DNA from 2 places in the Halomonas qinghailakensis genome. Region 2 is predicted to be linked to the other one. Evidence: predicted binding sites of a transcription regulator. Region 2 holds the regulator's gene; the other holds the start of a gene.
The links. The regulator PhoB, encoded in region 2, activates phosphate uptake and scavenging genes when phosphate is short. The targets are predictions, from matches to a motif close to TGTCATANNNNTGTCANA.
Positions count from the first base shown of each region.

Region 1 (16,251 bases), 660 kb from region 2:
GAAAAGCCGCTTAAAGATATTTCGTTTGGGCAGGTGCTGTTAGGGCTGTTTCAAACCGCACGGCGATTCAATATGGAAGTACAGCCACAGCTAGTTTTATTGCAAAAAACGCTGCTTAACATCGAAGGGCTGGGCCGCCAACTTTACCCCGACCTAGACTTGTGGAGTACTGCTAAGCCCTATCTTGAAAAGTGGATGAAAGAGCGCGCAGGTATTGGTGGCTTGTGGGAGTCGCTTAAACGCCAAGCACCAGAGCTTTCTCACCAATTGCCTGAACTGCCGGTATTAGCCCATCAGGCTCTGAGCCGTATGGAACACGAGCACCGTCAGCGCCATCAACAGGTAAGCTCTATTAGCGCGGTTCAACAGCAATTGACGCGCCAACAAAAACGTCATTACCGTTTACGCCTCGGCTTGATTTTGATTGCCATTGCCCTGGCTTGGCAGCCGCTTATCGGATGGGCAGCGACTCAAGAGTGGCCCGTATTAGCGGCGGCGGGCGTAGGCTTACTGTTGTTATTGTGGCAATAACAAAGGCTTAGCGATAATGATAAACATCATAGCGCCGAAAATGCTGTGCCAATTGATAAAAGGATGTTTATGACTGATCCTACCCAAAGCACATATGTGCTAGATGCACTCGCCGAGGTCTTAAAGCAGCGCCGCCATGCTGATGCAGAAGATTCTTATGTTGCCTCCTTGCATCACAAGGGTTTGAACAAGATACTCGAAAAGGTTGGCGAAGAAGCAACCGAAACGGTGCTGGCTGCTAAAGATGCCGAACACGGTAATGATCAACAGCGTCAAGCGTTGATCGCTGAAACCGCCGACCTGTGGTTTCATAGCTTGGTGATGCTGTCGCACCTTGATCTTGATCATCAATGCGTTTTAGATGAGCTAGCACGGCGGTTTGGTATTTCTGGCCATGATGAAAAAGCGTCCCGTACACAACGTTAACCTGTCCCAATGAGGAAATGCATATGTTAGGTGGTATCAGTATTTGGCAGTTGCTGATTGTTCTGGGCATTATCATCCTGATTTTCGGCACCAAGAAACTGCGTAATGTGGGCACCGACTTAGGTGGTGCAGTCAAAGGCTTTAAAAAAGCAATCAACGAAGAAGAGAAAGATGCTGACAAAAAAGATGCCGACCAACCTCAGGCAAAGGTAAGCCACGAAGAGGCTGGTAACACCTACGATGTTCAAGCAGAAGAGAAACGTGCAGCCGAAGGGCGACCCACAGAACGTAACGAAGAGCGCAAATAACCCATGCTGGATATCGGCTTTCTTGAACTAATGCTGATTGGAATCGTCGGGCTTCTGGTGCTTGGCCCGGAACGCCTGCCAAGAGCCGCTCGCACAGCAGGCATGTGGATCGGTAAAATCAAGCGAACGGTATCCGGCATGCAGCGCGAAATTAGCGCCCAGCTGGAAGCAGAAGAGTTACGTCAAAAACTCAACGAGCAGCAAAAAAAGCTCGATGACAGCCTGAAGAAAGCCAAACAGGATGTTGAGGGCATTGTCGAACCGTCCGCTTCTGCTGCAAAACCTTCTTCACACTCTACGTCGTCTGACAGCCAAAATGATACCGAACAGCGGGTTGCTAACGCCAGCGCACGTCTAGACGATGCTTTGCAGACGGTACGTGAAGAAGCGCCAGCCGCGTCTACATCGACATCTTCATCACCCGCCACCTCAACGCCCCACCAAGCTACTTCCGATGAGCTACGTGCGGTCAATGCGAGTAACGAAGCGTCTAGCCAGGCTAATTTCCAGGCGGATGTTAACAAGACAGATAGTAAAAACACAGATTGTAAAAAGGCAGATATTAAAAAGGATAGTAATCACCAATGAGCATGTCTGGCGATTCACATGAACCGCGTAATGAACAAGCCCAAGCGCCTCTTATTGAGCACTTAATCGAACTACGTACGCGGCTAATGAAAGCAGTCGTAGTCATATTAGTCGTGTTCCTTGGTCTTTACGCCTTTGCCAATGATATCTATAGCTTTGTGGCTGAGCCCTTAATGGCACTTTTGCCGGAAGGCTCACAGATGATCGCTACCGAGGTAGCCTCGCCTTTCTTGGCACCCTTTAAGCTCACCTTGGTAGTGGCCGTCTTTATCGCTATTCCCTTTGTGCTACATCAGGCATGGGCCTTTGTGGCACCAGGGCTGTACGATAACGAGAAAGCACTGGCGATTCCTATTTTAGTTTCAAGCATAGCGCTGTTTTACGCAGGTGCGGCCTTTGCTTATTATGTGGTCTTTCCGCTGTTATTTGAGTTTTTCACCCAGACCGGGCCGGAAGACGTTGCCGTAATGACCGACATTAACCAGTACCTTAACTTTGTACTGAAGCTGTTTTTCGCCTTTGGCGTTGCCTTTGAAATCCCCATCGCAACGTTTCTGCTGATACTGTCTGGCGCGACCACGGTCGAAAGCCTTTCCAAAAAGCGCCCCTACATTATTTTAGGTTGTTTCGTGGTGGGCATGCTGCTTACCCCTCCCGATATTATTTCTCAAAGTCTGTTAGCCATACCGATGTATCTACTTTATGAAGTGGGCCTACTGTTTGGCAGATTGGTACGCCGTAAGGCAAAGGCAGATGACGCTGAGGAACAAGAGACCTAAAAGCACTATTAAAGATACACTGCTCAAAAAAAGCCTCTGCCATTGAAAAATGACAGAGGCTTTTTGCTCTTCATACGAGAGGCTTTTTGCCCTTCATACGCATAGTTCGGTTACCTAGAGAGCACTAGCCCATCATTTCATCCATGCGGTCTACCAACTTAAAAATACCTGTGGCGGCCTCGCTGATACGGGTGGCAAGCATATAAGCAGGCGTTGTGACTACCCGGTGCTCATGATCCACCACGATCTCTTCAACGCCGCAGCTACGATGCAGGCCACCCATCGCACTAATAGCACCTGAGACACCCGGATCATGGCCAACAGTAACGGCCACACCCTCGCCCAAAAGGCGTGGCACCAGAACCGGTGCAATACACATCAGACCAATGGGCTTTGCCTCTTCTTTAAAACCTATCAGTGCTTCTTTTACGCTCTCAAGTACCTGCATGTTGTCACCCTGATCGGCAAAATCAGACAGGTTTTTAGCGACACCAAACCCACCAGGCACAATAACCGCATCAAAGTCGTTAGCGTCTAGCTCAGTAATTGGACTAATATCACCACGAGCAAGGCGCGCTGACTCCTGCAGCACATTTCGCTGTTCACCATCTACAGGCTCTTGAGTTATATGGTTAATCACATGGTGCTGAGCGACATCCGGCGCAAAGCAACGATAGCCAATCCCCAACTGATCAAGGCGCAGCAGCGTTAACGTTGTTTCGTAGATTTCAGAGCCATCAAAAACGCCGCAGCCTGCTAATACGATTGCTACCTGTTTTGTCATACTTATCTCCTTATTGTAGCGCTTATTATCGCGGTTAAATCGTCGCCGCTTTGCGTCGCCGAGCAGCTCACTTTAGTCAGTCTATAAAGCCACTACAAGCCAGCTATCACAAGCTCGCTTTCGCTGTAGTACAAGACTGATATACTCACATTAAGCCTTTTAGGGCATCCACTTTGTGACTGTTTGGAGAACGCCGTTGAACACCTCTGCCCCCCGCCACTTCCCTGCTACACGACTACGCCGTATGCGACGTGACGATTTCTCCCGTCGCTTAATGCAAGAGTCAACATTAACGCCCAATGATTTGATTTTGCCGGTTTTCGTACTCGAAGGCGAAAATCAGCGTGAAGCGGTTGCCTCTATGCCTGGTGTTGAGCGTCTTTCCATCGATCTGTTGATTGAGCAAGCACGGGAAGCTTATGCGCTCGGCATTCCCGCTTTAGCTCTATTCCCTGTTATCGGTGCAGAGCAAAAAAGCGAGTTGGCAGAAGAGGCTTATAACTCCAGCGGCCTTGTACAGCGCAGCGTGCGGGCGCTAAAAGAAGCGCTCCCTGAGCTTGGCATTATTACCGATGTGGCTCTTGATCCGTATACCAGCCACGGCCAGGACGGCATTCTTGATGAGCATGGCTATGTGCAAAACGATCGTACGGTAGACACGCTGCTCAAACAGGCGCTCTCTCATGCCGAAGCAGGTGCCGATGTAGTAGCGCCTTCCGATATGATGGACGGTCGTATCGGTGCCATTCGCCAAGTGCTAGAGCAGGAACACCTGCATAATGTGCGCATTATGGCGTATAGCGCCAAGTATGCCTCTAAATATTATGGCCCCTTCCGCGACGCCGTGGGCTCTGCCGCCAACCTTGGCAAAGCGGATAAACGCACTTACCAAATGGATCCTGCCAATAGCGATGAAGCGCTGCATGAAGTCGCTATGGATATCGCCGAGGGTGCCGATATGGTGATGGTGAAACCCGGCATGCCTTACTTAGATATTGTACGTCGTGTAAAAAGCGAACTTCAGGTACCTACGTTCGCTTACCAAGTGAGCGGCGAATACGCAATGCATCGCGCCGCTTTCGATAATGGCTGGCTTGAGGCTGAACCAGTGATTCTTGAATCACTAATGTGCTTCAAACGAGCAGGAGCCGACGGCATCTTGACGTATTTTGCGTTAGAAGCTGCACGCTTGTTACAACGATAAAATAACGTCTTACGCTTTAAAGATGACAAACAGGTGACACCTATTTGTCATCTTTTCCCGGCATACTCCCATTAACAATAGTTATCAACGATAGTTATTAACAAGAGCTATCAGGCTATGATGGGTATGAACCACCACCGGGGGCAACCATGGACGATCAGTCAATAGATTCCACTCCAGCAGTTTCAAACGAGCCCACCAGTGGCGAAGGTGATATTTTACCATTGCGCATTAATCGTACGCCTACTGGCGTTCACGCCAGAGAATCGCACTCAGAAGCTGACTTGGATGACCCTCAGCTTTATTTCAATCGTGAACTGTCCCATCTGCAGTTCAATATTCGCGTACTTGAACAAGCACTTGATGATGCGCATCCGCTACTCAATCGGCTGATGTTTTTGCTGATATTTTCATCCAACATGGATGAGTTTTTTGAGATCAGGGTTGCTGGGCTTAAACACCAAATGGCACTAGGTGACGATACCACTGCCGCCGATGGTCGCTTGCCTAAAGCTTTACTAGCTGAAATTTCCGAAATCGCGCATCAGCAAATTGCACGTCAATACCAGATATTAAATGATATTTTGCTGCCTGCCTTAGAAGCGCAAGGCCTACGTTTCCGTCGTCGCGATCAGTGGACCGACGAACAAAAAGCCTGGGTACATGCGTTCTTTGATAATGAAATCATGCCGGTGATCAGCCCTATCGGCCTAGATCCTTCGCACCCATTCCCACGGCTAGTTAATAAAAGCCTCAACTTCATTGTTGAACTAGAAGGAAAGGATGCCTTTGGTCGCGCTGGTGGCATGGCAATCCTTCCTGCGCCTCGCTCGCTGCCTCGCTTAATGGCGTTACCAAAGGAGCTGTGCGCTGAAGGTTTTTCTGAGTATATTTTCTTATCGTCGATGATTCACGCCCATGCCGAGGAACTATTCCCCGGTATGCGTGTGCGCGGTTGTTATCAGTTCCGGCTGACCCGCAATGCCGATATGACCGTCGACCCCGAAGAAGTCTCAGATCTGGCATCTGCGTTACGTGGCGAACTATTGGCGCGTCGCTATGGTAGTGGCGTAAGGCTTGAGGTTGCCGACAATTGCCCAGATGACTTAACCAGCTTTTTATTACGTCAGTTTGAATTAGAAAATAGCGATTTATACCGTGTCCAAGGGCCGGTGAATTTGACTCGCATGATGGCTGTATTGGGCGATGTCGACCGCCCAGAGCTACTTTACCGCCCTTATTCGCCTAGCGTGCCAAAAGCACTGAAAGGCGGCAGCCTGTTTAGTGCGATTGCCAAAAGCGATATTTTGCTCCACCACCCGTTCCAGTCCTTTTCGCCTATCGAAGATTTACTGCGCGAAGCCGCCCGCGACCCCGACGTACTGGCCATCAAGCAGACGTTGTATCGCACTGGTGCTGATTCAACAATAGTCAGCGCGCTAGTCGATGCCGCTAGCCAAGGTAAAGAAGTTACCGTAGTTATTGAGCTACGGGCACGGTTTGATGAGGCGGATAATCTACAGCTAGCATCGCGCTTGCAAGAAGCTGGCGCCATTGTGATTTACGGCATTATGGCCTATAAAACCCACGCTAAAATGCTGCATATTGTGCGGCGTGAGAAAGGCGAACTGCGCCACTACGCACATTTAGGCACTGGCAACTACCACTCTAAGACCGCAAAACTGTATACCGATTACAGCCTACTGACCGCCAATAAAGCGCTATGCGCCGATGTACATAAAGTCTTCCAGCAGCTTTCTGGCATGGGCCGCGCGCGTAAGATTGATACGCTGTTGCACGCGCCCTTTACACTTCACGAGCGCTTAGTCGAAATGATTGATCGTGAAGCTCAGGTGGCGCTTAGGGGTAAGCGTGGGCATATTATTATTAAGTGCAATTCACTCACCGAACCCAAGCTTATCAAGGCGCTATATCGTGCATCTCAAGCAGGCGTCGAGTGTGACCTGATTATTCGTGGTATGTGTTGTTTGAAACCCGGTGTTGAGGGTATATCAGATAATATTCGCGTAAGGTCGATTATTGGTCGTTTTTTAGAACATACCCGCGTTTTCCACTTTCACAACGACGGCAAATCAGAGACCTGGTGCTCAAGCGCTGATTTTATGTCACGCAATATGTTTCATCGCGTAGAAACCTGCTTTCCGCTGCTGGATAAAAAGCTGGCCACGCGGGTGCGTAAAGACTTGGAGACCTATCTAGTCGATAATTGCCAAAGTTGGCTGCTTAAAAGCGATGGCAGTTATCAGCTACAAGACCCTGGCAATGGTGACGCGATTAGTGCCCAGGAAACGCTGCTCTATGCCTATGCCTCAAAAAGCTAGCCATCACCGCTAGATACACAATAAGCCCCGTTGCCTGTTGCAGCGGGGCTTAATTAAATGGCAATTAGCTATGTAGTCAGAATTAGCTTTTGGCACCCATACTTACTTATCTAGCGGATGATCGGTTAATGCTGGTTCTACCACGTTACGCTTATCGTCTTTACGCATAACGCTCACGCAGTTGATTTGCAGCTTCCACCATATTAGCCAATGCAGGCTCCACTTCTGCCCAGCCACGGGTTTTCAGACCACAATCAGGGTTTACCCATAGCCGCTCAGCAGGAATTTTTTCCAGCGCTTTTTCCATCAACGCCACCATCCATGCGACATCTGGAATATTGGGCGTATGGATATCATAAACTCCTGGCCCAATTTCGTTCGGGTAAGCAAAATCCTGGAAAGCGTCCAGCAGTTCCATATCGGAACGTGAGGTTTCAATGGTGATCACATCCGCGTCTAGCGCGGCGATGGCCCCAATGATGTCGTTAAACTCCGAGTAGCACATATGCGTATGAATTTGGGTGCTGTCTGCAACGCCTGCAGCGCTTAGCTGGAAGCTTTCTACTGCCCAATCCAAATAGGATTGCCACTCGTTCTGCCGCAGCGGTAAGCCTTCACGTAGCGCGGGCTCGTCAATTTGAATGATCTGAATACCCGCTTTTTCCAAATCGACAACTTCGTCACGCAGTGCCAGCGCAATCTGACGGCAGGTGGTTGCGCGGGGCTGATCATTACGCACAAACGACCATTGTAAAATCGTCACAGGCCCTGTCAGCATGCCTTTCATGGGTTTTTCGGTGAGCGATTGAGCGTATTCACTCCAGCAAACGGTCATTGGTTTGGGGCGAGAAACGTCACCGAAAATAATCGGCGGTTTTACGCAGCGGGAGCCATAGCTTTGCACCCAGCCAAAGCGCGTAAAAGCAAAGCCATCAAGTTGTTCACCAAAGTACTCCACCATGTCGTTGCGCTCGGCTTCACCGTGAACGGGCACATCTAGACCAAGCGCTTCCTGGCGCTCAACGACATATGCGACCTCTTCGCGCATACGCGCTTCGTAATCTGCCTGGCTCAGCTCACCGGCTTTAAATGCCCGACGGGCGGCGCGTATTTCACCTGTTTGCGGAAAAGAGCCAATGGTGGTGGTGGGAAACAGTGGCAGTGCAAGCGCTCGACGCTGAGACACGCTGCGCTGGGCATAAGGCGACTGACGCTGACTATCTTGAGCCGTTATCGCCGACAAACGGCCACTCACGGCAGGCTGATGAATGCGACGCGATTCCCGGCGCGTATCCAAGGCACGCGTTGCCTCACTCACCCGCTGTTCATCAACCGGTGTGGCTCGGTTATCAATCAGCCGGGTAAGAGTCACTACTTCATCCAGTTTTTGACGCGCAAATGCCAACCAGCTGGTTAGTTCACTATCCAGTTCAGTTTCTTGAACCAAGTCTACCGGCACATGCAACAATGAGCAGCTGGGTGCCAGCCATAGTCGCTGCCCTAAACGTACTTTTAGGGGCAGCAGACGCTCTCTTAGGGCCGCCAAATCAGCACGCCAAATATTACGCCCATCCACCAAGCCAATCGAAAGCACTTGATGAGGGCTTAAACGATCAACCACGCTCTCTACCTGTTCGGCTGCACGCACAGCATCAATATGCAATCCCGCTACTGGCAGGCGTGTCGTAAGCGAAAGGTTATCACCTAACCCACCAAAGTAAGTGGCAACAAGCAATTTTAGCGGGGCGGATTGTAGGCGATGATAAGCACGCTCGTAAGCCTGTTGCCACGCTAAGGGCAGGTCTTGCACCAAAGCAGGCTCGTCTAGCTGCACCCACTCAATGCCTTGTGTCGCTAAGCGTGAAAGAACTTCGCTGTATACATCCAGTACACTATCCAACAAGCTCAGCCGATCGAACTCACCACCTTTGGCTTTACCCAACCACAGCCAAGTGAGCGGGCCAGTCAGCGTCACTTTCGGCGTAAAACCTGCCTGTAAGGCCTCATTAACTTCGTTGAATAAGCGGTCAGATGCTAAAGTAAACGCCTGCCCATCATGCAATTCAGGGACTAGGTAATGGTAATTAGTGTCAAAATACTTAGTCATTTCACAGGCGGCGGCAGGCTCACCGCTTGGGGCTCGGCCACGGGCCATACGAAAAGCGGTATCTAAATCAACGTTGCCTTCACTCACTTCGTGCTGCGCATTAAAACGTGCGGGGACCGCTCCCAGCATGACGGAAACATTAAGTACTTGGTCATAAAACGCAAAATCGCCAACGCTGACAAAGTCGAGGCCAGCGTTTTGCTGGGTCTGCCAGTGAGAGAGCCTCAATGCCTGCCCTGTTGTTTCAAGCTCGTTCCGTGAGATGTCTCCTTTCCAATAGGCTTCGGTGGCTTTTTTAAGTTCGCGCTGAGCGCCAATCCGGGGATAGCCGAGAATATGAGAAACTGTCATGATGGAACCTTTAAACATGAATGATTTCGCACAGTCTGCTTATCTTAAAATCATGAATCAAACTAAAGTTTTTAATACAAAACATGAAAAATACTCACAATGATTGAATTACGCCATTTGCGCACGCTGCTCGCCCTGCGGGAAACCGGTTCTTTAGTGGAGGCTGCAGAGCGGGTTCACCTAACCCAGTCGGCGCTTTCCCATCAGTTAAAAGATTTGGAAGGCCGCGTTGACAGCGCACTGTTTGTACGTAAAACACGCCCAGTGGAATTCACTAGAGCGGGGCTTCGCCTGTTGGCACTGGCAGATGAGATTTTGCCTGAAGTACGTAAGGCTGAGCGTGACTTAGCGCGCTTGGCAGGTACGGAGCAGGGTCGGCTGCATATGGCCATCGAGTGCCACAGCTGTTTCCAATGGCTGATGCCAACCGTGGATTACTTTCGCGATCACTGGCCAGAGGTCGAAATTGATATCCCCAGTGGCCACCACTTCGACCCGCTGCCTGCCCTTGCTAGAGAGCAGTTAGACCTGGTGATCACCGCCGATCCTCAGCCATTGGAAGGAGTACACTACGCGCCGCTGTTTCGTTATGAAGGTCTGCTAGCGGTTGCTCGGCAGCACTCTTTTGCAGGCCGTCCGTTTATCGAACCAAAAGCATTAGCCGAGGAAACACTAATCACCTATCCGGTCGAACACGCTCGGCTGGATGTGTTTACCCAATTTTTGGCTCCCGCCAATGTTCGACCAAAAGAAATCCGCACTGCAGAGCTCACCATCATGATGATGCAGCTCGTTGCCAGCGGTCGAGGCGTCTGTGCACTGCCCAACTGGGCACTCACCGAGTATTTAGAGCGGGATTATGTTAGCGCCGTAAAACTGGGCGAGAACGGCATTTGGAGCACGCTTTATGCCGCTATTCGAGAGGAGAATTTAGAAGCGCCTTGGATGCAGGACTTTTTGCGCACCGCTAAAGAGACCTCATTTGCAGTGCTATCAGGCATTAAGCCGGCGACTCGCGACGAGGAATCAGCAACGTAAAACGCGCGCCACCAAGTGTAGGGCTGGTATCAACAGTGACGCTACCCCCGTGGCCTGCCATAATTTTTTGCACAATGGACAGACCCAATCCATAACCACCAGAACTACGTGCGCGGCTATTATCGAGTCGAGCAAACGGCTTAAAAATATCACCGCGGGCCTCAGGCGGTATGCCGGGCCCATCATCTTCAATATCGATACGCACCAGGTGAGGTTCGTCACACAAACGAATCACGACGTGGGACTTGGCATGGCGGCAAGCATTGCTGACTAGGTTTTGCAGTGCGCGCTGTAAATAACGTGGCTCTGCGTAAAGTTCAACCTCTGAGTTGCTTTCTAACGTTAATGATAAACTTTGGTGAAGCGGTGACAGCGTATCAATAACGCGCTCGGCCATTGCCCGACACTCAACCAGCGCCATTTCCAACTCTACGCCATTAATGGATTCCCCTCCTAAACGCGCGTAGGTGAGAATTTCATCAACCAACTCGTCTAGCTCGGCGATATCAGCATCAATTCCCTGAAGCTGACGACGAATCGCAGGCTGATCCGTCATATCTTCGACCATTTGTACTGCAAAGCGTATGCGAGCGACCGGCGTGCGTAATTCATGAGACACCGCACGAATCATCTCTTGTTGGCCTCTTAGCAAACTTTGGACCTGATTCGCCATGCCATTAAAGGCCATGCCTACTCGACCTAAAAAATCACCGCTCTCTACTTTTACACGGGTTTCCAAACGGCCACTGGCGATTCTGGTTGCCGCTAGCTCTAAACGCGCCATGCGCGCTTCGATACTGCGCATAATTAAGTAAATAATCAGGCTGAGCACCACCATCAACCCTACCAGTAAAGGAAGGTGCAAGTTGACCGGCAGCGTATCACCGCGAGAGGTTGGGCCAGCCTGTAACCATTGGTTCTCGCCTGGCAGTTGATAAATTAGCAACAAGGAAAGCTTATCCGAAACCAAACGCGTCAGCACACCTCCTAACGCGAGCTGAAACTGCTGCTCTGAGGTGAGCCCGTGAGGGGCAGTAACAAGCAGTGAAAGCGGCCAGCTGCCAGTGTTCAGAGAAGCCAAAGCGTCAGCTCTTGCTTCAGGAGGCATACTGGCAAGCCAGTCTCCAATCAATACCATACTGCCTTGCCACTGTTGCTCACTCCACGCGGCAAACGTCGCTTCTAGCATCCACTCATCATTGGGTATGCGTTGCCGCAGCTTCCAAGGGTCTCCGGTCACTAAAACGGACCCCCGCTCGACACGCGATCGTTCAAAGTAATTCAGCTCTGCATCTTCAATTCGTTGAAGTGAGAGTTGCATGCCGAGCTGTTCTGAAAAGCGCGCAAGTGAGGCTTCTCTTTCAGCCACTTGGCTTGACGCTAGCTGCTGCGTCATTAACGACATAGGTAACGCGGCGAGTTGTTCACGATAATCTTCGCGACGAACCTGCTCAATAAAAGAGCGCCCACCCAGCGCAATAAAAAACACGACGCAAAGTGCCAAGCCCAGCAGAAGATAAAATCTCAAAAAAGAACCGTGGCCCAACACTCGCCGCATACGGTTAACCTCGCTCGATTAATTAACTATCTTTAACAAAAAGATAACCTTTGCTGCGCACCGTTTTAATGCGGTGTGGCTGATTAGGATCATCGCCTACTTTGGGACGAATACGCGATACGCGAACATCGATCGAACGATCCTGTCCATCGTATTTGATACCACGCAGCTCATTGAAAATTTCTTCGCGCGTCAAGACTCGCCCCGCGTTGCTTGCCAATAGCCACAGTAGATCAAACTCGGCACTGGTAAGGTCAATGCGCTCGCCAGAAAGCCACGCTTCGCGGGTGGCGTTATCTATCTCTAGATTTTCGAAGCGCAAGCGCATTTCACCACCGGGGGCAGGCGCATCCGCGCGACGAAGTAACGCCCGCATACGCGCTAAAAGCACACGAGGTTGAACCGGTTTAGGCACATAGTCATCAGCCCCCATCTCCAAGCCCAGCACTTGATCAAGATCATCAGTACGGGCCGTTAACATCATAATAGGGCCGGCAAAATTAGGCCGTACACGACGACAAATAGCCAAGCCATCTTCACCCGGTAGCATTAAGTCAAGAATCACCAAGTCAGGCTGAAGCGTTAAAATACGATCAACGCCTTTAGCCCCATCCGCCTCCAGCGTCACTTGAAAGCCATTCGCTTCTAGGTAGTCGCGAGTAAGCTCTGCCAAACGCTGGTCATCTTCAATAATCAACACATGATCTTGATCGGGATAATCTGGTGTTACGGCGTCTTGAGCCCCAAGCGCCTGAAATTGCTGTTCCAAGTGGTCTACCATCCTGTATGTTCACTCCGCTTAGGCAGTTTGTGTTATCACCCGCTCACCCTTACATAACCGCAGGCTGTAATATTTCCCAGGATACCTCAAAACCACTCAAACGCCTGCCCCTTGGCTATTTCCTAATCGTATATTCAATGATTTGCCTGCTAGGTACCTTGATTCTGAAGCAACCAAGCGCTAATGTGAGTTGGCTAACTGTCGGCAATCTGACAGGAGGAGGATTTCATGGGAAACAGCAAAGCCAAAAGTATTATCAAACGTGTTTATGTACCCACCCAAGTGCGCGACTTGCCTAATGGGGAAAAGCTAACGATTCCTGGGCATTACAAGGCACCTCCACGCGGGTAAAACGATTGATGCGCTCATCCACGTTGCGCTTCATTAAGTAACCTAATAGTTGGGTTACTAAAAAGGCAGCCCACCATAGTGGACTGCCTTTTATTATTTAGAGATAGCGTGTTGCTCGCTACCCTTTGGGACCAAGTAGAAACCACGCGATCAGCCCAACCAGTGGAAAAAACAATAACGCCAAGATCCACAATAGCTTTGCAAGGCCACTGGCTGAACTCTTAGCGACTTTAACAATGGCCCATATAACGATAATCAGCCAAATAAGACCCAGTAATCCACCTACTTCAATACCCATAACGACTCCTTAGCGGGTTTACTTCCATGAATTTTCAGCTAAGCACATCGTGCCGATGCCGACAAGTAAGTTTCACTCTTTAGGCAGGCTTAGCAGCATTTCTCCACTACGTATCTCAATCGTTAATAAATTAAGAAAACTCATGCCCAGCAGCACAGTGTCGTTCTCCATACCGGGGCTTATAGAGCCTTGCACATCATTCATACGTATGTTGCCTAAAACCACTTCATTTAACTGTGTCAACGTTCCCTCTGCACGCCCATTTGCAGTGTTAAACCATGCACTGCGCCCTGGCGACAACCCCAGCTCGCTAGCTAAGTTGCCGGGTACTGCAACATAGGTAGCTCCAGTGTCCAACAAAAATGTAACCGGTTTACCATTAATTTTACCTGGCGCTTCAAAATGGCCTGCACGGTTGCGCGTTAAACTAACAGGCCCATCCTCGGGAGAGGCATACATTACATGGGCATTCGGGGTCATTACCTTTTCAAAACCCCCATCCAGCAGCCATGTACCCCCGGCCAATAGTAGCATCCAAAAGAGTAGCATTAGGGCGATACCACCACGCTGCATAGCGAGGATTTTCATATGCCACCTCCGAGCTAAACGCTCCTTTCCCAGGCGAGTGCAGCATCGCGCCCCCGTTGTTCATTAACCACAGCGCATATCAGCATCGCGATAACAAACAGTGCCACACATAGTAGGATAGACGCTTGCAGACCAATTAACGTTTGCAAAACGCCTAGCATGACAATTCCAAATACCCCTGCCAATTTATTAGCCAGCCCCCAAAAGCCGAAAAACTCGGCGGACTTCTCCAGTGGCGAAAACAAGCCTACCAGCGCCCTGCTGGCTGACTGGCTAGACCCCAGGCTAAGACCTGCCAAACAGCCAACTACCAGGAAAACGTGCTGTGCCTGCCACTCTACGGCATAACGGCTATTCACCCAGTCGGTTAGCTCTGGCGTCGCCCATATTGCGATAATAGCGATGACCCAAAGTGCCAAGGTCATTTGATATGTGCGTTTGGCACCCAGCTTATCCTGTAGAAACCCGAACCCCAACGCGCCTGCCGCTGCCGTTACTTGCACAATAATAAACATAATATTGCGCACACCCTCTTCCCAACCAATTACTTGAGCGCCATAAATAAAGGCAAACGCAATAATGATGTAGACACCTGCCATCGAGAATAGCAGCGAGACTAAGAAGATAGTTAAGTCTTTAAAATAGCGCAGCTCGGCAAACGTTGAACGCACACGCTGCATCGCAATACGTCGATAGGAAACACCATGGGGCTGAGGAACACCACGCTCTTTCATCCACAGAAAAGTGGGTATAGCCGCCACCAAGAAAAAACCTGCAGCAAAGGGCCCCACCCAACGTATGCGCTCAAAGTTGTCGGCGGTGGCCTCCCCCAGCACCATCAGTGTAAAACCAGCAGCAAAAAGGCCTCCAATATAGCCAAGCGCCCAACCAAATCCTGAAATTTTACCTAGCGCATCAGGCGGCCCTAACTCTGGCAAAAAAGCGGCAATAAACGACTCACCCATCGAATAAGCGTAGTTTGACAGTATGATTAACAGCAGCCCCACCACCACATAGCCAGGCTCGACAAAGTACAGCATGGCAGTAGTTGCCACGGTGGCGAGGTAACTAATTAATAAAAAGCGCTTTTTTTCTGCTCGATAATCCATCACCGCGCCGCATAGCGGGGCAGTTAATACGACCATGAGATAGCTCAATGCCAACGCGAGACTCCACAAAAAATTCGCTAGGCGAAAGCCATCTCCTCGATCGCCTACAATGACCGTTGTGAAAAGCTCTCCAAACACAACGGTGATAATCAGCAAGGTGTAAGCTTGGTTGGCAAAATCAAACATTGCCCAGCCAAATATTTCACGTCGCGATGCGTAGGTGGGAGCAACCTTGGCGGGGTTAGCAGGCAGCATGCAGGCTCTCTCAAAAAGTGTGTAGTAGCGTCATCACCATATTAACGGCAGTTAGTTCATGACGATAAGATGGCATGTGGTTATTCAGAAAAGCGGCTTAACCGCGGTCGGGGCCTTAAAAAAACAAACGCTCGGCATAGCCGAGCGTAACGCGCTGATCGTTGTTGCTGAACCATCCATGGCAATCCAATTCATAGCAACCAGTGGGCTGCCACGGCCGCAGTACCCACCACCATCGCTGTGACCACAGCAACGGTGACAATGCGATCCAGCCAGCGATCAAAAACCACTCTTTTGGGCTTTTTCCTCGTGGCACCGTGGTGTCCTTGCCGGGCCATTAGCACGCCTTGTCCATGTGTGCGTTCCCTGTAAATAAGCGAATGATTTAGCTATTAATACGCCGATTGACGACGCTTGGAGCACGGCGTAGGCGCTCTTCTTCACCCAACTGCTCCGCTTCAAACGCATCGGCACCCACTGGCGTTTCCCCATGGCGACGATATAACTGCGTCAGCATCGCTTTGCGGTCAGCCCTTAGCTCGCGAACTAACACTACAATCATCATATACAAAATAAAGGTAAACGGTAATGCTGAAAGCACTGCTGCCGACTGGAGACCAGAAAGCCCCCCCGCCACTATTAACGTTAAGCAAATCGCCGCGATCAAAACTCCCCAAATAATGCGCTTGTATAGAGGTGGATTGATAGAACCGTTATCGGTCATTTGCGCCACGATATAAGACGCAGAGTCAGCTGACGTTACCAGGAAAATAAAGATAAGCATCATAGCTACTACCGACAATACCCCGGTGAAAGGCATCAGCTCGAACATCTCGAATAACGCTACGGTAAT
Region 1 covers NZ_CP096973.1:1,049,492-1,065,742, forward strand. The annotation lists gene ubiB (ubiquinone biosynthesis regulatory protein kinase UbiB) at 1-531, shown strand, start outside; gene M0220_RS04885 (phosphoribosyl-ATP diphosphatase) at 601-957, shown strand; gene tatA (Sec-independent protein translocase subunit TatA) at 981-1,265, shown strand; gene tatB (Sec-independent protein translocase protein TatB) at 1,269-1,853, shown strand; gene tatC (twin-arginine translocase subunit TatC) at 1,850-2,632, shown strand; gene elbB (isoprenoid biosynthesis glyoxalase ElbB) at 2,757-3,416, opposite strand; gene hemB (porphobilinogen synthase) at 3,613-4,620, shown strand; gene ppk1 (polyphosphate kinase 1) at 4,770-6,962, shown strand; gene metE (5-methyltetrahydropteroyltriglutamate--homocysteine S-methyltransferase) at 7,123-9,420, opposite strand; gene M0220_RS04925 (LysR family transcriptional regulator) at 9,520-10,458, shown strand; gene M0220_RS04930 (ATP-binding protein) at 10,421-12,016, opposite strand; gene M0220_RS04935 (winged helix-turn-helix domain-containing protein) at 12,039-12,797, opposite strand; gene M0220_RS04940 (hypothetical protein) at 13,026-13,148, shown strand; gene M0220_RS04945 (PLDc N-terminal domain-containing protein) at 13,267-13,446, opposite strand; gene M0220_RS04950 (retropepsin-like aspartic protease family protein) at 13,519-14,034, opposite strand; gene M0220_RS04955 (MFS transporter) at 14,049-15,398, opposite strand; gene M0220_RS04960 (BCCT family transporter) at 15,784-16,251, opposite strand, start outside.
Region 1: ppk1 (polyphosphate kinase 1) is a predicted target of PhoB. The motif match lies at 4,642-4,659, and genes of this name have one in related genera.

Region 2 (16,251 bases):
TTCTAAGCGGCGGAAAATCATCTCTTTTGCCTGGTTGAGGGCATCGACCACCTTGCCGTTTTGTCGAGCTAGTGCCACACGACGGGCTTCCAGGTCTACCCCACGAACAGGTTCAAACAGCGCCGACTTCAATATTAAAAATTCACCTAGCGCTTTATATACCCTGGCCATGCTTTGCTTAACCGGTTGACGCGAAAAAAAGGCGCACCATAAGATCGAAATAAATCCGTACCACGCTGCCCCGGCAAGCAACAGCCATTGTCGGGCAGCCACGTCTTCGTCAACGCCACCGTGCTGTTCAATGTTGATCATCGAATAGATCGATAGGATTAATGTGCCCGAGGCAATGGTGGCGTATCGTTGGCCAATGGCACCCAGCATAATCAAAGTGAAGGTAGAAACTGCTAGCCCTACTGCAAACAACCACGGCCATGGGAAAAGCCACTGAACGATAAACGAGGCTGAAGCAAAGCAAGCAAGGGTGACTAGTAGTGCTTGTAAGCGTCCCTGCCAGCTGTCATCGGTTTCAGAAAGAGCGCTCGCAATAATGCCCAAAAATAGCGGAATCACCAGCGCGATGTCACCCGCAAAACCACTAAATAGCAACGCCCCACTGAACGCGATAAACACGCGCAGGCTATAGGCGAACTTATCTAGGGTCCAAAGACGCCGCAAAGGCAAGGATATCGGCATAGAGGCTCTTAGCGTTCTCTTTTTTAGACTTTAGTTTAATAATTAGTATAGAGGGAATGGCCTGTGCTTGTCTTTACCTGCTGTTATCAATGACAGTGTTCTCCCTCACGTTTACTGACACTCCCCGCCCAGCCGGCTTTATAGGTGAGTGGGCGGACAAACTCGCCCCAACCCGCATCAATACAGCACCTTGGCGGTACACGCTTATATCACCGCCCGGTTGGGCAATGCTTTACACGCTGAGTGGTAAACAAAAAGAAAGGAAGAAAAAAGCCCGCCACTTTAAGGTGGCGGGCTGTTTATTACATATTTTTCAGTAGCTTCTGTAGCTTGTTCATATCAGCAGAGTCGCCCACTAGGCGAACTTCACCGGCTAGCATACCGTCGAGAAAGGCCTGTTGTGTAGGTTTCTTGAGTATTTTTAACGCGGTATCTTGATCGCGGAAACGAAGCTCAAGGTCTAGGTCAACGGGCAAGCCTTTGCCGGTAGTGATGCCTTTTGGTGACATTCGATAATACCGTGCAATGCTTAGGTCTTCCGTGGCAACACCCCAGTCCAGACCGCGCATTCGCTCAAGTTGTTCCCTAAAGCGCGGTTTGCGTCGCAGGGCTCTTTTAAGCAGTAAGCTCAGTAGCCACAGCGTCAGCTTGAGTTTCATTAGGAAACGGCGTCCTTAAGCGCTTTGCCTGGCTTAAACGCAACGTTTTTGCTGGCAGGAATCTGCAGTGGCGCGCCAGTTTGTGGATTTTTGCCAGTACGTGCAGCACGTTCGCGCACGGTAAACGTTCCAAAACCAATGAGAGCGACATCTTCACCTTTGGCCACGCTATTGGTGATTTCGTCCAAGATAACGTTGAGCACTTGACCTGCTTTGTCTTTGGATAGATCAGCGCTTTCAGCAATGGCGGCGGCGAGTTCAGGTTTGCGCATAAAGGTATCTCCCTATGTGAAAATCAAGCGTAAGTTCATCGATGTTATTAGCAGCATTGCTCAGCTGGTTAGCTTTTTCAGCTTAGCCGTAAATGCGGCGAGAATCAGCCTAGCAGCGCAGGGGCCGTTCTGGAAAGCTCCACTTTCCTTCTCACGCAGCCACCTGTCAACGCAAATCCAATCAAACGTCCGTCTTTATTTTCAGCAATGGCTGTCATTTCGTTCCCTTCTCCCTCAATTTGCCACTGTGCTGGCGTGGTTGCAGGTGGGTAGGCAACAACGGGTAGTAAGGGCGTTTTTACTATCACAGGCCATGCGCCAAAGCTGACGCTGGTTGGCTTTCCGGTAAGTGTCGATGTCAGCGCTTTTATGCACGCTTGCAAGGGCTGCACGTACATTGCATTTACGTCCTCAACGCAAGCCACATCGCCTAGCGCAAATATGTGGGGTTGCGAGGTGCGTAATTGGCGGTCAACCATGATGCCGCTGCGGGACACCGCCAGCCCGGCAGCTTCTGCAAGCTCGCTGCGCGGCGTTAAGCCGGTGGCCAGTAACGCTATGTCGGCAACATAGTGGTCGCCATTATCAAGGTGCAGCGATAGGGCATTGTCGGGGTTAAGCGTCAGTGTTTGTAGGGTGCGCCCTAAAGCAAGCTGAATACCTGCTGCTTGAAAAGCGTTACCCAGTGCTTGGCCTAACGGTTCGGGCAGTAGACGTGGCAGCGGCGCGCGCTCTGGCGCAATAAGGGTGACTTGATGGCCGCCAGCATATAAGTCATTAGCGAATTCACAGCCCACCAAGCCAGCCCCCACAATTGCTACCCGTGCAGGCGCTGTCGCCAAGGCATCATAAAAGCGGCGATACTCGTCTAAATCGTTCACCGTAAAGCACCGTTTGGCGACGTTTTCCGGCACGCTAAAGGGTGTACGTGGCGCCGCGCCAGTCGCTAGTACAAGGTCATCGTAGTGAAGCTGATGACCGTTACTGAGTACTATGCGCTGGTTATCCACATGCAGGTGTACGACCTGGGTGTGGGTAATTAGCTCGGCATTAAGCTCTTCGGCAACGTCGCGGGCGCTGCGCTGTGCCAGCTGGTCGGGCGTTAAGCGCTTCGCAAAGCCGGTGGAGAGCAGCGGTTTACTGTAATCATCGCCGCTATCCGCGCTGATGAGGGTAATGGTGCGTGTATCGCCTTGCCGGCGCAAGGCTCGTGCAAGGCCAATCCCCGCCATGCCAGTGCCAATAATAATCAGCGCTGAATGTGAGTTGGACAGTAGTTGTTTATCGATTGCGGGCATGCAGTCACCAAAAGTCGGTGGAACAAAAGCCAGTATGGTCACCATGTTACACTAGCTCTATATGTATTGACCGCCTCGGAGACCCTGGTGAACGCCCCTACTTTTCGGCAAGCCTCTCTAGTCCCTCACCAACTCGTTACTCATCGACTATTTACTCATTGGCTACCCGTTGCGGCGGCTCGTCCTGGGATGAGCGCCCCGTGGTGGCAGTGGGTAGCCTCGAAGGATTCCTTGACAACACGGCTAACCGTCGCAGGCGACACCAAGGCGTTTCGGGTGCAACTGCTGCGCCAAACGGTTGGGTTTCCTCTGCGTGATGAAGCGCTGGCGCTGGGCATTGCCCCGCGACGCTATGCCTGGCTAAGGGAAGTGGCACTGTGTGTGGGAAATAAACCTTGGGTGGTTGCGCGCTCGGTAGCGCCACTTAGCCAGTTACAAGGCAAAGGCTTGGAAGGGCTGGGCGAGCGCTCGTTAGGCAGTTGGTTGTTTCGACAGCCCGATCTAGTGCGTGGACCGCTTTACGCTACCCGCCATCAGCCACGTTTTGTCGTCGAACAGTCTGCGCTATTGGCAGACAGTGTATGGGGGCGGCGCTCAGTGTTTCAGCACAGCGGACTGTCGCTATTGGTACAGGAATACTTTTTATCAAGCATGGCAGATGATCTTGACCTGCCTTCGCGCTAGGCTAGTGCCAGCGTATTCTTTTTGAGAGGTAAGCATGGATCGTTCTCTGTTGCGGCCAACGGGATGGGCCCGAGTGGCAGATTTTTTACATTTAATGCGCTTAGATCGCCCGATTGGCACCTGGCTACTGATGTGGCCAACGTTATGGGCGCTTTGGATAGCGGCTGATGGTGTGCCTGAGCGTAATGTGCTGCTAATTTTTATTGCTGGTGTGTATGTGATGCGTGCCGCGGGCTGCGTGGTCAATGATTACGCTGACCGTCACTTTGATGGCCATGTAAAGCGCACTAAGCATCGCCCATTAGCCACTGGGCGTATCAGTGAAACCGAAGCGCAGCTACTGTTTATCGCGCTGGTTGCCGCCGCTTTCATTTTAGTGTTGCTGACCAACTGGTTTACGGTGCTGCTTTCAATCGGCGGTGTTGTTTTAGCGTTTATTTACCCCTTTATGAAGCGGTATACCCACTTCCCACAAGTGTTTTTGGGAGCGGCGTTTTCTTGGGCAATCCCCATGGCATTCGGTGCAGTATTGGGGTACGTTCCGTTTGAAGCGTGGCTGTTGTTTAGTGCGAACGTTTTATGGACAGTGGCTTACGATACCCAATACGCCATGGTCGACCGCGACGATGACCTTAAAATTGGCATTAAATCTACCGCGGTGCTGTTCGGTAGTGCTGACCGCTTTATCATTGGTGTGCTGCAAGCAGCGACATTGTTGCTACTTGCATGGGTGGGAATACGCGTTGGTTTGGGAGGGTTTTTCTGGCTTGGGTTAACGGGGATGGCCGCTACGTTTGCCCACCAACAGCGGCTAATTGCTGGCCGTGAGCGTGACCGCTGTTTCCAAGCATTTCTAAACAATCACTGGTCTGGCTTATTGATTTTTGCAGGAATAGTACTGAGTTGGTGGCCAATCACTGGCTAAATATCGTCTTTGTCATAGAATTGTCATCAAGTCATGGTGTTATCGTCATTGACATGTCACTGAACTGTTTTGTTGAACTGTTCTTTCGAACCAGTTTTCATTGAACACCGTGAGGCCCCTGGAATGACCGCCAAGACCGTTTTGATTGTCGATGATGAAGCGCCTATCCGCGAAATGATCGCCGTGGCGCTTGAAATGGCTGACTATCGCGTACTTGAAGCGGATAACGCCCAGGATGCCCACGCCATGATGGTTGACCATCAGCCAGATCTACTTTTGCTGGATTGGATGATGCCCGGTACCAGTGGTATTGAACTGGCAAGGCGTTTGAAGCGTGAAGAAGCGACAGCAGAAGTGCCTATAATCATGCTAACCGCCAAAGGCGAAGAGGATAATAAGATTCAAGGGCTTGAAGCTGGCGCTGATGACTATATCACCAAACCTTTTTCGCCCCGTGAGCTGGTAGCGCGCTTAAAAGCAGTGTTACGCCGTACTACGCCTCGTGGCGTCGAAGATCCTATCGAAATCAATGGCTTGCTTTTAGACCCTGTCAGCCATCGGGTGAGCGCTTATGGCAAAGCATTGGAAATGGGGCCGACAGAGTACCGTTTGCTGCAGTTCTTTATGACCCACCAAGAACGCGCGTACACACGTAGCCAGTTACTTGATCAAGTGTGGGGCGGTAACGTGTATGTTGAAGAGCGTACCGTAGACGTCCACATTCGTCGTTTACGCAAGGCCCTCGGGGAAGCCCACCAAAACCTTATTCAAACGGTGCGTGGCACTGGATACCGCTTCTCTGCCCGGGTGTAACCGTGCGTTTGTGGAGCCGAGAACTGTGGCGCTTTGTTTTGTGGGCAATGCTAGGCCTTTTCCTAGGGTGGCTGGTGGCAGTTCCAGGCATCGGTCTAGCGGCGGGCCTTACCGTTTGTCTTGGCTACCATTTACGTCAACTACGTGCGCTATTTAAATGGTTAACGCTTCATCCCCATGATGAACCCCCTGCAGCGAACGGGATATGGGGTGAGCTATTTGATCGCTTGTATCGCTATCAAAAAAGCCAACGGATTACCCAGAACCGCTTACGCGCGACGTTGGCACGTATTCAGGAATCATCTGAAGCAATGCGTGATAGCGTGGTTATGTTGGACCGGCATGGTGACCTAGAGTGGTGGAACAGCGCAGCGACAGAAATGCTGGGCCTACAAACGGCTCATGACCGTGGCCAGCACATTACCAACCTGCTTCGTGACCCAAGATTTATCAGCTATTTTAACGCGTGTAAGTACGGTGAGCCGCTAACCTTGACGTCGCCCATCGATGAACGGCGCATCCTTCAATATCAAATTACCCTTTATGGCGATGATGAACGCTTAGTAATGGCGCGAGATATTACCCGCCTCCATCGTTTAGAGCAGATGCGTCGTGACTTTGTGGCGAACGTTTCCCATGAGCTACGTACCCCGCTTACAGTGTTAACGGGGTATTTAGAAACCTACGGCGAGCTGAAAGATCAGTTGCCGCCGCGGTTAGGTCGCGGGATTGGCCAGATGGAAGAGCAGACTAAACGCATGCAAAATTTGGTCAATGATTTGCTGCTACTTTCGCGGTTAGAAATTGATCAAGGGGGAGAGGATCACCAACCGCTAGCGGTAGGACCGTTACTCGATAGTATCCGCCGCGATGCGCTTGCACTTTCTAATCAACAACACAGTGTTCATGTTGTGCTTGAGAGCGACGCGCGGCTCATTGGTAGCGAACAAGAGCTGCATAGTGCTGTTTCTAACCTTGCCTTTAACGCTGTGCGGTATACCCCAACAGGTAGTCAGATAACGCTTCGCTGGAAAACGCTACCGAATGGTGGCGCCTGCATTGACGTTGATGATGACGGTGAAGGGATAGACCCGGTTCATATTCCACGCCTAACAGAGCGCTTTTACCGTGTTGATAAAGGGCGTAGTACAGCAACGGGTGGCACGGGCCTTGGCCTTGCGATTGTGAAGCATGTACTACTAAGACATGATGCACTGCTACACATTGAATCCCATCCTGGCGAAGGAGCCCTCTTTCGCTGTGTTTTTCCCTCCTCCCGGGTTGTTGAAAACGAGCATAGCCTGACATAGGGCTTGTAAATACAAATATTGTATAAGTGTGCCATGCTGTCATATAAGTATGGATACATAATGCTCATGTGCCATTTCTAACCAGTTTGCCCCCCTTATTTCGAAAGACTTATGTTGTGCTTGCGCCTCTTTTTTTTCCTTAAGTTTTTGTTTATTAAAAATATTATTGTTTTTTTTGGCTTTTGGCATAACGAATGCAAGTATATGGGTAAGAGAGAACATCACAGGAATTGGTAAGCCGAAAGGCAATCTTTCTTACCATTTAAGCAGTATTGAACAGCGATCGAGGAGATGGAATATGATGTCCAAGGAACTACTCAAGAAAGCTGGTATTTTAAGTGTAGCGTTCGGTCTAGTTGCTAGCCCTGCGGCATTCGCTCAAGAGCCAGCAGACCCAGCGAATAATATTTCTCCAGATGAACAGCCCGTCGAGTCCCAAACCGAAAGTACAACTGGTACAGGTAACTATGACAAACAAGATTTGACCCATGACGAAGGCGATAACGCCAGTGACATGGAGCCAAGCTCAACGGATCATGGTGATTCAGATGCTGGCTATGACAGCACGGAAGAATTGCCAGAAGAAAATAGTGGCATGTAAGACTTATCCGTCTAGTATTAACTTTAGTAACTGATATTTTCTAAAGTCAGTATAGCTCTTATTCTTATGGATGAGCCATTTAGCAACACGGATGTTTCATTGCACGGATGCTCTTAAATTCAAGGATTGAATTATTCGACGATTATCACGCTGGTTAGGGTTAATTCCAAGGTTGGAGTCCCTCAAATGGATAGGAAGCCAGCAGTGCACATCGCGATCAGTAAGAGCGCTCAAGACCCCACCTCGGTGGGGTCTAATTTTTTGCGTAGATTAATTTTTGTGTGTAGCTCACATTTTATTGGTAATTGAAAGGGGGTTCATACCCTATTGCCTTGTTAATGCCTGAGTTATAGTGAGTGCTTAGAGCTAATATATTCAAATATAGTGCTTGGTGACTGACAAAAAGGTATCTCGTATTATTAGCCTGTCGGTTACTCCATGTAGTAGGTGGTCAAGGAGTTTTAGGTATGTTGTTGACATCATTCATTAAAAAAGCAGCTGTTGTAGGTTTGTTGTTTGGTCTAATCACTAGCCCAATGGCATTTGCGCAATCTTCTATAGAGCTGAATCAGGAACGCGCTGATAATCAAGAAATTATTCAGCCTGAATCGCGCAATACCTCGGGTCCTGCGAGCTATTCAGCTAAGGATTTAATCAACGATAACGAAAATACGCTGATCTACTCTCCTTCTAGCCGTAATAGCAAAGATGATGAAGAGTCTAAAGCTAGATCAGGTTATCGTGCTGAAGAGCTAAATCGTGAAGAGGGGAGCAGTACACGCTGGTAACCAGTGTGACGGCTAAATTTATGAGGTAAAGCACGCGTGTTTATTAATAAAGCCCCACTTCTATGGGGCTTTTATATGGTGGCACCGCTCAGGGCAACGGCACGCTGTGGTTATTAATGCTGATGATGGTGATCAGCATCTGTGCTTCCTTGCTGGGCATCTTGTACCCAAACCTCTATTTCAATGTCGTCTTGTTGAGCAAACTCTAACGTAATGGGAAAACGCTCACCCTCTACCAGTGGCTGGTGTAAGCCCATTAACATCAGGTGATAGCCGCCACCCGGGCGCATCGTCAGTGTTTCATCTTTAGCGATTTCAATGGCGCTGACATGGCGCATTGTCATCATATCGCCATCCATTTGCATGTCATGCAGCTCAACACTGTCACTCACAGGTGACTGCGCACCAACTAGTGTGACGGGTTCTGTACGAGCTGTAATATCCAGATAAGCGGCACCGTTTACCACGCCAGGAGGAGTTGGTGTGGCAAAAGGGTGAACAATCCTTAACTGGTCGGTTTGAACGTCGTGAGCCGATGCAAAAGAGACGCTGCTAGAGAGGAGAGCCGTTAGCCAGAGTGCGCGGGTCAGCATGGTCGTATTCCTTGTAGGAGCCTTGTTTCTTAACAAGGCTTATGCTTAATCTTGATAACACTAGGTAAGCCAAACAACCTTAAGGTAACAAATAGGTTGGGCTAGCGTTATAGCAGATAGGCCATTAGCGATGAGACGTAATGTCGCGCGTACCACGGTAATGGTCATCCCACATTAATACGGCACCTGCCACCGCGCCGGGAATCAAGAACAGGTTGGCGAGGGGGATCCAGGTCACTAGCATAATTAATCCGCCGTAGGTGAGACTGGGCCACCACCGTTGCGATAGTCGTGTGCGCATATCTCTAAAAGTTATCTTATTGTTATCCATGGGATAATCTAAATAAGTAATCGCCATGATCCAGGCAGAAAAGAGTATCCATAAAATAGGGGCTATCAGGTTTAGGCCGGGTATCCAACTAATGACAAACAGTATCAGCATACGAGGCAGAATATAGCCGAGTTTGACTAGCTCGCGGCCTAAGGCGTCGACGGCGGTTTTGGCTAGCCCGCGGTCGTCCAGTGGTTCACGCCCTGTCGCTTGGCGTTCTACCTTGGCTGCTAAAAATCCATAGAAAGGTGCGGCAATTAAGTGGGTAACCAGGGTAAAGGTAAAAAAGATTACCAGCAGCAGACTGATAAAGAACAGAGGCCAGATGAGCCATGACAACCACTCTAACCAGCTTGGTACCATCATCATGGCGCTGTCTAGCCAGCCAGAAAAGCGGTTGACTACAAAACTCAGCATGCCAGCATAAACGAAGATATTGACCAGAATGGGTAGGAAAATATAGCGCCGCAAGCCCTTTGTGTACACCAGACGTGTACCTCGACTTAGCGCTGTTATCGCATCCAACATGCCTGCTCCTTATAAAAACGCCCAGATAAATTATCTGGGCGTATTGCAGGAGGAATTGAGTGCTAGGTCAAGATTTTTTAAGCACTTGCGGGTCGATAGAATCGGGGTCGCTGTGGCGTATATCTAACCCTTTTACTAGGTAGACGACGTACTCAGCTAGGTTATTGGCATGATCACCCACGCGTTCCAAGGCGCGTAGCACCCACATGATGCTAAGCACGGAGCTAATCGAACGCGAGTCTTCCATCATAAAGGTCATTAGCGAGCGCATGGCGCTACCGTACTCGTCGTCAACGAACTCATCTTCGCGGACAACTTGCATCGCAAGTTCGGTATCAAAACGCGCGAAAGCGGTAAGCGCATCGCGTAGCATTTTACGCACATGCTCGCTAATATGGCGCACTTCTACTAGACCGCGAATATTGCCGCTATTTTCGCTTAAAAGTAATGCATTTCGAGCAATTTTGCTGGCTTCGTCGCCGATGCGCTCAAGATCAGATGTTGCGCGAATCACCGCTAGCACCAAGCGCAAATCGGAAGCCGCTGGCTGACGACGAGCCAGTACGCGGGTGCATTCATCGTCAATCTGCAGTTGCAGGTCGTTTACTTGGCGATCATTATCGCGCACTTTTTCAGCAAGACGGCTATCGCCTTCAAGTAGCGCAAAAACTGCATCTTGCACTTGTTTTTCCACCAGGCCGCCCATGGCCATCAGGTGGGTTTTTAGCTCTTCCAATTCTTGGTTGAATTGGCGAGAGATATGCTGGCTGTGGGTATCGCTCGTAATATCCATTGAGCACTCCTGACGTAATGTCTTTAGGGCCTAGGTAATGCGGCCGGTGATGTAGTTTTCGGTGCGTTGTAAACGCGGGTTGGTGAACACTTGATCCGTTGGCCCGTACTCAATGAGTTCACCGTGCTGCAAAAAAGCCGTGTAGTCAGAAACCCGCGCGGCTTGCTGCATATTGTGGGTAACCAGCACCAGCGTTAGCTGTGACTTTAGGTTACGGATTAGCTCTTCGATTTTTAAGGTTGAGATAGGGTCTAGCGCTGACGCTGGTTCGTCGAGTAGCAACACATCTGGCTGCACGGCCAGCGTACGAGCAATGACTAGGCGCTGTTGCTGGCCTCCGGATAGCTGCCACGCCGAGCGATGTAACCGATCTTTTACCTCATCCCATAGCGCTGCCGATGTTAGAGCCCATTCGATGATGTCGTCTCTTTTTCGCTTGGGTAAACGCTGTTGTAAACGTAGGCCAAAGGCAACGTTTTCATAAATCGACATAGGGAAAGGGTTTGGCGTCTGAAACACCATCCCAACGCGCCGCCGCAACTCAGTGACATTCATGTCTGGTGCATGAATATCTTGTCCTTCAAGCTGAATATGGCCGCTATGTGTTACCGATTCATTAAGGTCGTGTAGCCGATTAATCGCGCGCAACAGCGTTGATTTACCGCAGCCAGAGGGGCCAATAAAGGCCGTTACGCTGTGGCGCGGTAGGTCTAACGTTAGGTCGTTTAACGCCATTTTCCCCGCATAAGCGAGGTGAAAGTGGTGAATGCTCAAACAGCGTTGTTCAGCTGAAAAATGCGTCACGGGTGTTGGAGCCACCTTGTCGGACGATAAGGACGCTAACATTCGTTTCCTCGCTGACGCCTTAGATAATGACGCAGAAATATGGCAGTTAGGTTAAGCACTAGCACAATTAACACCAGTAGTAGCGCGGTAGCGAAAACCAAGGGAATGGCAGCCTGTACATCTTCACCGTGAAAGGCAGTATCAAATAAATGATAGCCGAGGTGCATAAATTTGCGCTCTAGATGAAGGTAGGGAAAGTCGCCATCTACAGGCATTTGAGGCGCTAACTTAGCAACGCCAACTAACATTAGTGGCGCTACTTCTCCAGCCGCTCTAGCAATCGCCAAAATTACCCCGGTTAGCATGGCGGGTGTTGCCATGGGCAGCACAACCCGCGTCAACATTTCAAAACGCGTAGCGCCCAGTGCAACCGCGCCTTCCCGTTGTGCATCGGGTATGCGAGCAAGCCCTTCTTCGGTAGCAACAATCACCACGGGTAATGTGAGCAAAGCCAGTGTTAGCGATGCCCACAATAGGCCACCGGTGCCAAAAGTGGGTGAAGGCAACTCATCACTAAAAAACCAGCTATCGATAGAGCCACCTATTCCGTATACAAATACCCCAAGACCAAACACGCCATAAACAATCGAGGGCACGCCTGCAAGGTTTCGTACGCCAATGCGTACCAAACGTGTTAAGCGGTTTTGATGGGCAATTTCGTTAAGGTAAATAGCAGCGAGAACTCCAAATGGGGTAACGATCACTGACATCAAAATGACCATTAATACGGTGCCAAAAATGGCTGGCCACACACCTCCGCCTGTATTCGCAGCACGTGGGCCTTCACTTAGAAATTGCCAGATGCGCTGCCCCCAGGCGATGGTTTTTTCCCCCCAGGACATAGCGTTCGGCGATTGAAAGTGGCTAACATTCGCCAGCGGTTGACGAAGGGTTTGGCCGTCTGCGGTGGCTAGCACTAACGTTCCAGGGGGACGTTGGTTGACGGGTAAGGCAAGCGCATCTTGGATGAAGGCCCAGGCTGCCTGGTCTGTTAGTCGTTGATCGCCACTCTCCATAGCGGTTAAACGGCCGATGAAATCGCCCCATGGGGTACGCGTTAAGCGGATAAGATCTGCTGGCTTGGTCTGCTGGCTAATGTCATCAATGGCAATCCAGTGCCAGTTGCTTCCCGTCACCTCTTGATTACCAGTGAAATAGAGCCGCTCAGTCCCTGCTCCTTTAGGCAGCGCCATTTCACGTACCGGCTGTCCAATCACAACCTCACCTGAATTTAGGGTGACTTCCTCAAGAGATGCTGGCCAAAAATGGCCTAGCCCGCGAACCGCCAATAGCGTTATTAATGATGCCAACATTAATAACGAAAGCGACACACAGGCAGCACAAAGCCACGGCCAGAGCCCGCTACCGTTTATGTTTGAAAAACTGCTTTTTGACAAGCCAACACGCTGCCAATGCATTAGCGTGTGCCTCCTAGGCGTTGATAGCGTCGGCGCAGGCGTTGCCTGACTATTTCAGCTAACGTGTTCACCACAAAAGTAAAAATGAATAAGGCCAGTGCTGCCATTATCAGCAAGTGGTAGGTCAACCCACCCGGTGATGCCTCGGGAAGTTCAATGGCGATAGAGGCTGATAGTGAACGTAGACCTTCAAACGGACTGGCGCTAAAGAGTGCGGTGTTGCCGCTGGCCATTAAGACAATCATGGTTTCGCCAACGGCGCGGCCAGCACCAATCATCACGGCTGAAAAAACGCCGGGCGCTGCAGTGGGTAGGGCAACTTTCCAAAGCGCTTGCCAGCGACTAGCCCCTAGTGCCTGGGCGCCTTCCATTAAAGTAGGGGGCACATCCGCGAGCGCATCTTCTGCAAGCGAATAAATGCTGGGTATCACCGCAAACCCCATGGCAATGCCTACAATTAATGCATTTCGCGTGGCGTAATCAAGACCGTAACGTTGATCCAACAAACGACGCAGATCGCCGCCAAGCCAATGCTGCTCGATAAGGGGAGCCATCCACATAGCCAGAACCGTCATGCCGGCCAGCCAGGGAAGAAGCCATAAACCAGCCCAGGAAAGCGGCAGCCGCTGGCGAAAGCGGGCAGCAATCCGGTGCCACAGGTACCCCGCAAAGACGGCGCTAAGTGGTAACCAAATGATGATTAGTAGGGTGCTGGCCAGGTGTCGCTCTACCCAAGGGGCGAGTAGTAAACCGGCAATAAAGCCAATGACAACACCAGGTACCGCTTCCATCAGTTCAAGCGTTGGCTTTAAACGGCTACGAAGACGTGCTGACATAAATAGCGCTGAGTACATCGCTGCACCCAGGGCAATGGGTGTTGCGAATAGCATGGCAGCCAGTGCGGCTTTTAACGTGCCCCAGGCCAGGGGCGAAAGTTTATTGAGAGAGACTGTGTCGCCAAAAGCGAGCAGCGGTAGCGTTTCCCATATTAGGAAAATGCCAATCGCTAAAATGGCCAATAAGACACCAATACCACCGGCGGTAATAAGCCCAGTGGCAAGTCTGTCTTGCATGTGGCGCAGCGGCTGACGCGAAAAGGGTAGCCGAGGAGGAGTCATGTCGACATCATAGAAAAGCGAAAGCCGTCACAAAAATAAGCATGCATGGTCGAGTCTCCTTACCCTATCGTTTGTTTGTGACAATTAAATGACAGCTCACAGGCGTTGGCGCTGAGCATCGCGTAGGCGTTTAGGGAGCGGCACAAAGCCTGCTGCTTTAACAATCTGCTGACCTGCGTCGGAAAAAATAAGCGATAGAAAGGCTTGTTCCACGGGCGGTAGTGATTCGCTGGGAGGCAGATTAACGTAAAGATAGAGGTCGCGTGACAATGGATAGTTTCCCTGTTGTATGGAGCGTTCGTCAGGCGCAATAGCGGTGCCGTGCTCATCTACTAGGCGAAGTGCACGTACCATGGAATTCAGATGGTTATAGCCTGCATAGCCTATGGCGTTGAAGGATTCACCGACAGCAGCGATGACCGCTGACGAGCCTAGGTGTTCGCTGATATCGCGCCTGAACTCGCCGTTGCAAAGAGCTTTTTCTTGGAAGAGTCCATAGGTTCCTGATGCTAGATTTCGACCATGCGGAGCTATTTGGCCATAGGGCCAGTCTGTTGCTGTCATCAGTGTGCTCCAACGCCGGATGGGCTGGGGAGCACCGCAAGCGAGGCTAGTTGAAAAAATGGCATCGACTTGTTGGAGTGTCAGGGTGTCCAGCGGGTTATGGCGATGCACCACCACGACTAGTGCATCCTGGGCAACGCGAAGTTCAAGCGGTGGATAGCCGTAGCGGTCAATAAATTGCTGGCGTTCTGCTTCACTCATTGGGCGCGACATAGGACCTAGTCGAGTTGTACCAGCCACCAGGGCAGTCGGTGCGCTAGCTGAGCCGCCAGCTTGAAACTGCAGGTTAATATCTGGATAGCGAGCGCTTAAGGCTTCGCCCCAGCGCAGCACCAAGCCTGCCATGGTGTCAGAACCGACAGCACCTAATGTGCCGCTCACCGAGGCTGGCTGGCTCCAGGCAAAGTTACTTGTCATTAGAAGCCAACCAGTGACAATCAGCAGCAACCGATATTTCCTCGTTCGTCGTAAATTGTAACGCTTCAAACGACACCCCTCTTGTGATTAACTATTACCAGCCTATTGCGATGCAGCAACATCACAACAATAACCTTTTGAAGCGACTACCTTATGACACCGCTGGATACTGATTTGGACGATGTACCTGCTCCGCAGGGGCAGCTCACCTTAAAGTTACTGGCTTCTCGGCAAGATACCAATCTCTATGGTGATATTCCGGGTGGCTGGCTAGTTAATCAAATGGACCAAGCCGCCGAGCTGGCCGCAGGCAGAGAGGCAGGCGGCCGCACAGCAACCGTAGCAATTGAAGCGATGGATTTTTTAAGCCCAGTGCGTGTAGGTTCAATGGTAAGTGTTTACACCAGCGTGCGGGAAATAGGCCGTAGCTCGATTAAGATTAATGTTGAGGTATGGGTGCGTCCTCCCCATGGTCGCTATTTGGAAGAGCGACAGAAAGTGACCGAAGCACGTTTTGTCATGGTGGCGTTAGACGATAATGGACGTATTCGTGCAGTACATGGCTGAAAACGTTGACAATCATTAGAAATGAAAAGGGCGCCTTGGCGCCCTTTTTTAGTGCTACTAACAGACCGTGGTGTCTCTAGGCACCGACATTATCGCGGTTTTTCAGGTAAGCGTATTCACCTACATCGCTGAACGGACGCACTACTTTCTGAAAGGCTGAGTAGGATTCATAAACACGGCGTGACTCTTCGTCATTGTCTACTTGGCGTTGAATGGCCTCTTTTGAAGATTCATACAGTGCCGCCATTACATCTTCTGGGAAGGTGCGTAGTTGAACGCCATGCTCATCGACCAGAGTTTCCAATGCCTGGGCATTACGATAGGCAAATTCGCTAATCATGGCGAGGTTAGAGGCCCGCGCGGCTTCACGAATAACATCTTGAAGGTCTTCAGGTAGCGCATTCCAGGCGTCTAGATTAATAGTGCCTTCTAGTACGGCTGTTGGTTCATTCCAAGCAGAGGTGTAGTAGTAATCCGCCACTTGGTGAAGACCAAACGCCATGTCATTGTAAGGCCCAACCCAGTCAGCGGCATCGAGAGCGCCGGTTTGCAACGAGGTAAAAATTTCTGAACCAGGCATGTTGACAGTACTAACGCCAATGCCGTTCATGGCTTCGCCAGCAAGGCCCGGAAGACGCAGTTTCAGGCCCTGCATGTCATCTAGGGAGTTGATCTCTTTTTTAAACCAGCCGCCCATTTGTGTGCCGGTGTTGCCGACAGCAAAAGGCTTTAGGTTATGGTTGGCGTAAATTTCATCCCACAGTTCCTGACCGCCACCGTGATACAGCCATGCGTTCATTTCAGTGGTGTTCATACCGAACGGTACCGCGGTGAAAAACTGTGAGGCTGCGACCTTGCCGCGCCAGTAGTAGGACGCGGAATGTCCCATCTCGGCAGTACCAGCAGCGACTGCATCAAACACTTCAAGTGCAGGAACAAGTTCACCAGCGCCGTGTACGCGTATGCGCATGCGGCCATTGGAGAGTTGCTCAACTCGACGTGCGAAGTCATTGGCACCTGTACCAAGCGCGGG
Region 2 covers NZ_CP096973.1:1,705,166-1,721,416, forward strand. The annotation lists gene yccS (YccS family putative transporter) at 1-693, opposite strand, end outside; gene M0220_RS08045 (hypothetical protein) at 996-1,352, opposite strand; gene M0220_RS08050 (HU family DNA-binding protein) at 1,352-1,624, opposite strand; gene M0220_RS08055 (NAD(P)/FAD-dependent oxidoreductase) at 1,729-2,922, opposite strand; gene M0220_RS08060 (chorismate--pyruvate lyase family protein) at 3,010-3,606, shown strand; gene ubiA (4-hydroxybenzoate octaprenyltransferase) at 3,641-4,531, shown strand; gene phoB (phosphate regulon transcriptional regulator PhoB) at 4,655-5,344, shown strand; gene phoR (phosphate regulon sensor histidine kinase PhoR) at 5,347-6,654, shown strand; gene M0220_RS08080 (hypothetical protein) at 6,953-7,255, shown strand; gene M0220_RS08085 (hypothetical protein) at 7,723-8,043, shown strand; gene M0220_RS08090 (copper chaperone PCu(A)C) at 8,157-8,636, opposite strand; gene cysZ (sulfate transporter CysZ) at 8,761-9,495, opposite strand; gene phoU (phosphate signaling complex protein PhoU) at 9,563-10,288, opposite strand; gene pstB (phosphate ABC transporter ATP-binding protein PstB) at 10,319-11,134, opposite strand; gene pstA (phosphate ABC transporter permease PstA) at 11,128-12,552, opposite strand; gene M0220_RS08115 (ABC transporter permease subunit) at 12,552-13,670, opposite strand; gene M0220_RS08120 (PstS family phosphate ABC transporter substrate-binding protein) at 13,767-14,651, opposite strand; gene M0220_RS08125 (acyl-CoA thioesterase) at 14,805-15,218, shown strand; gene M0220_RS08130 (TRAP transporter substrate-binding protein) at 15,295-16,251, opposite strand, start outside.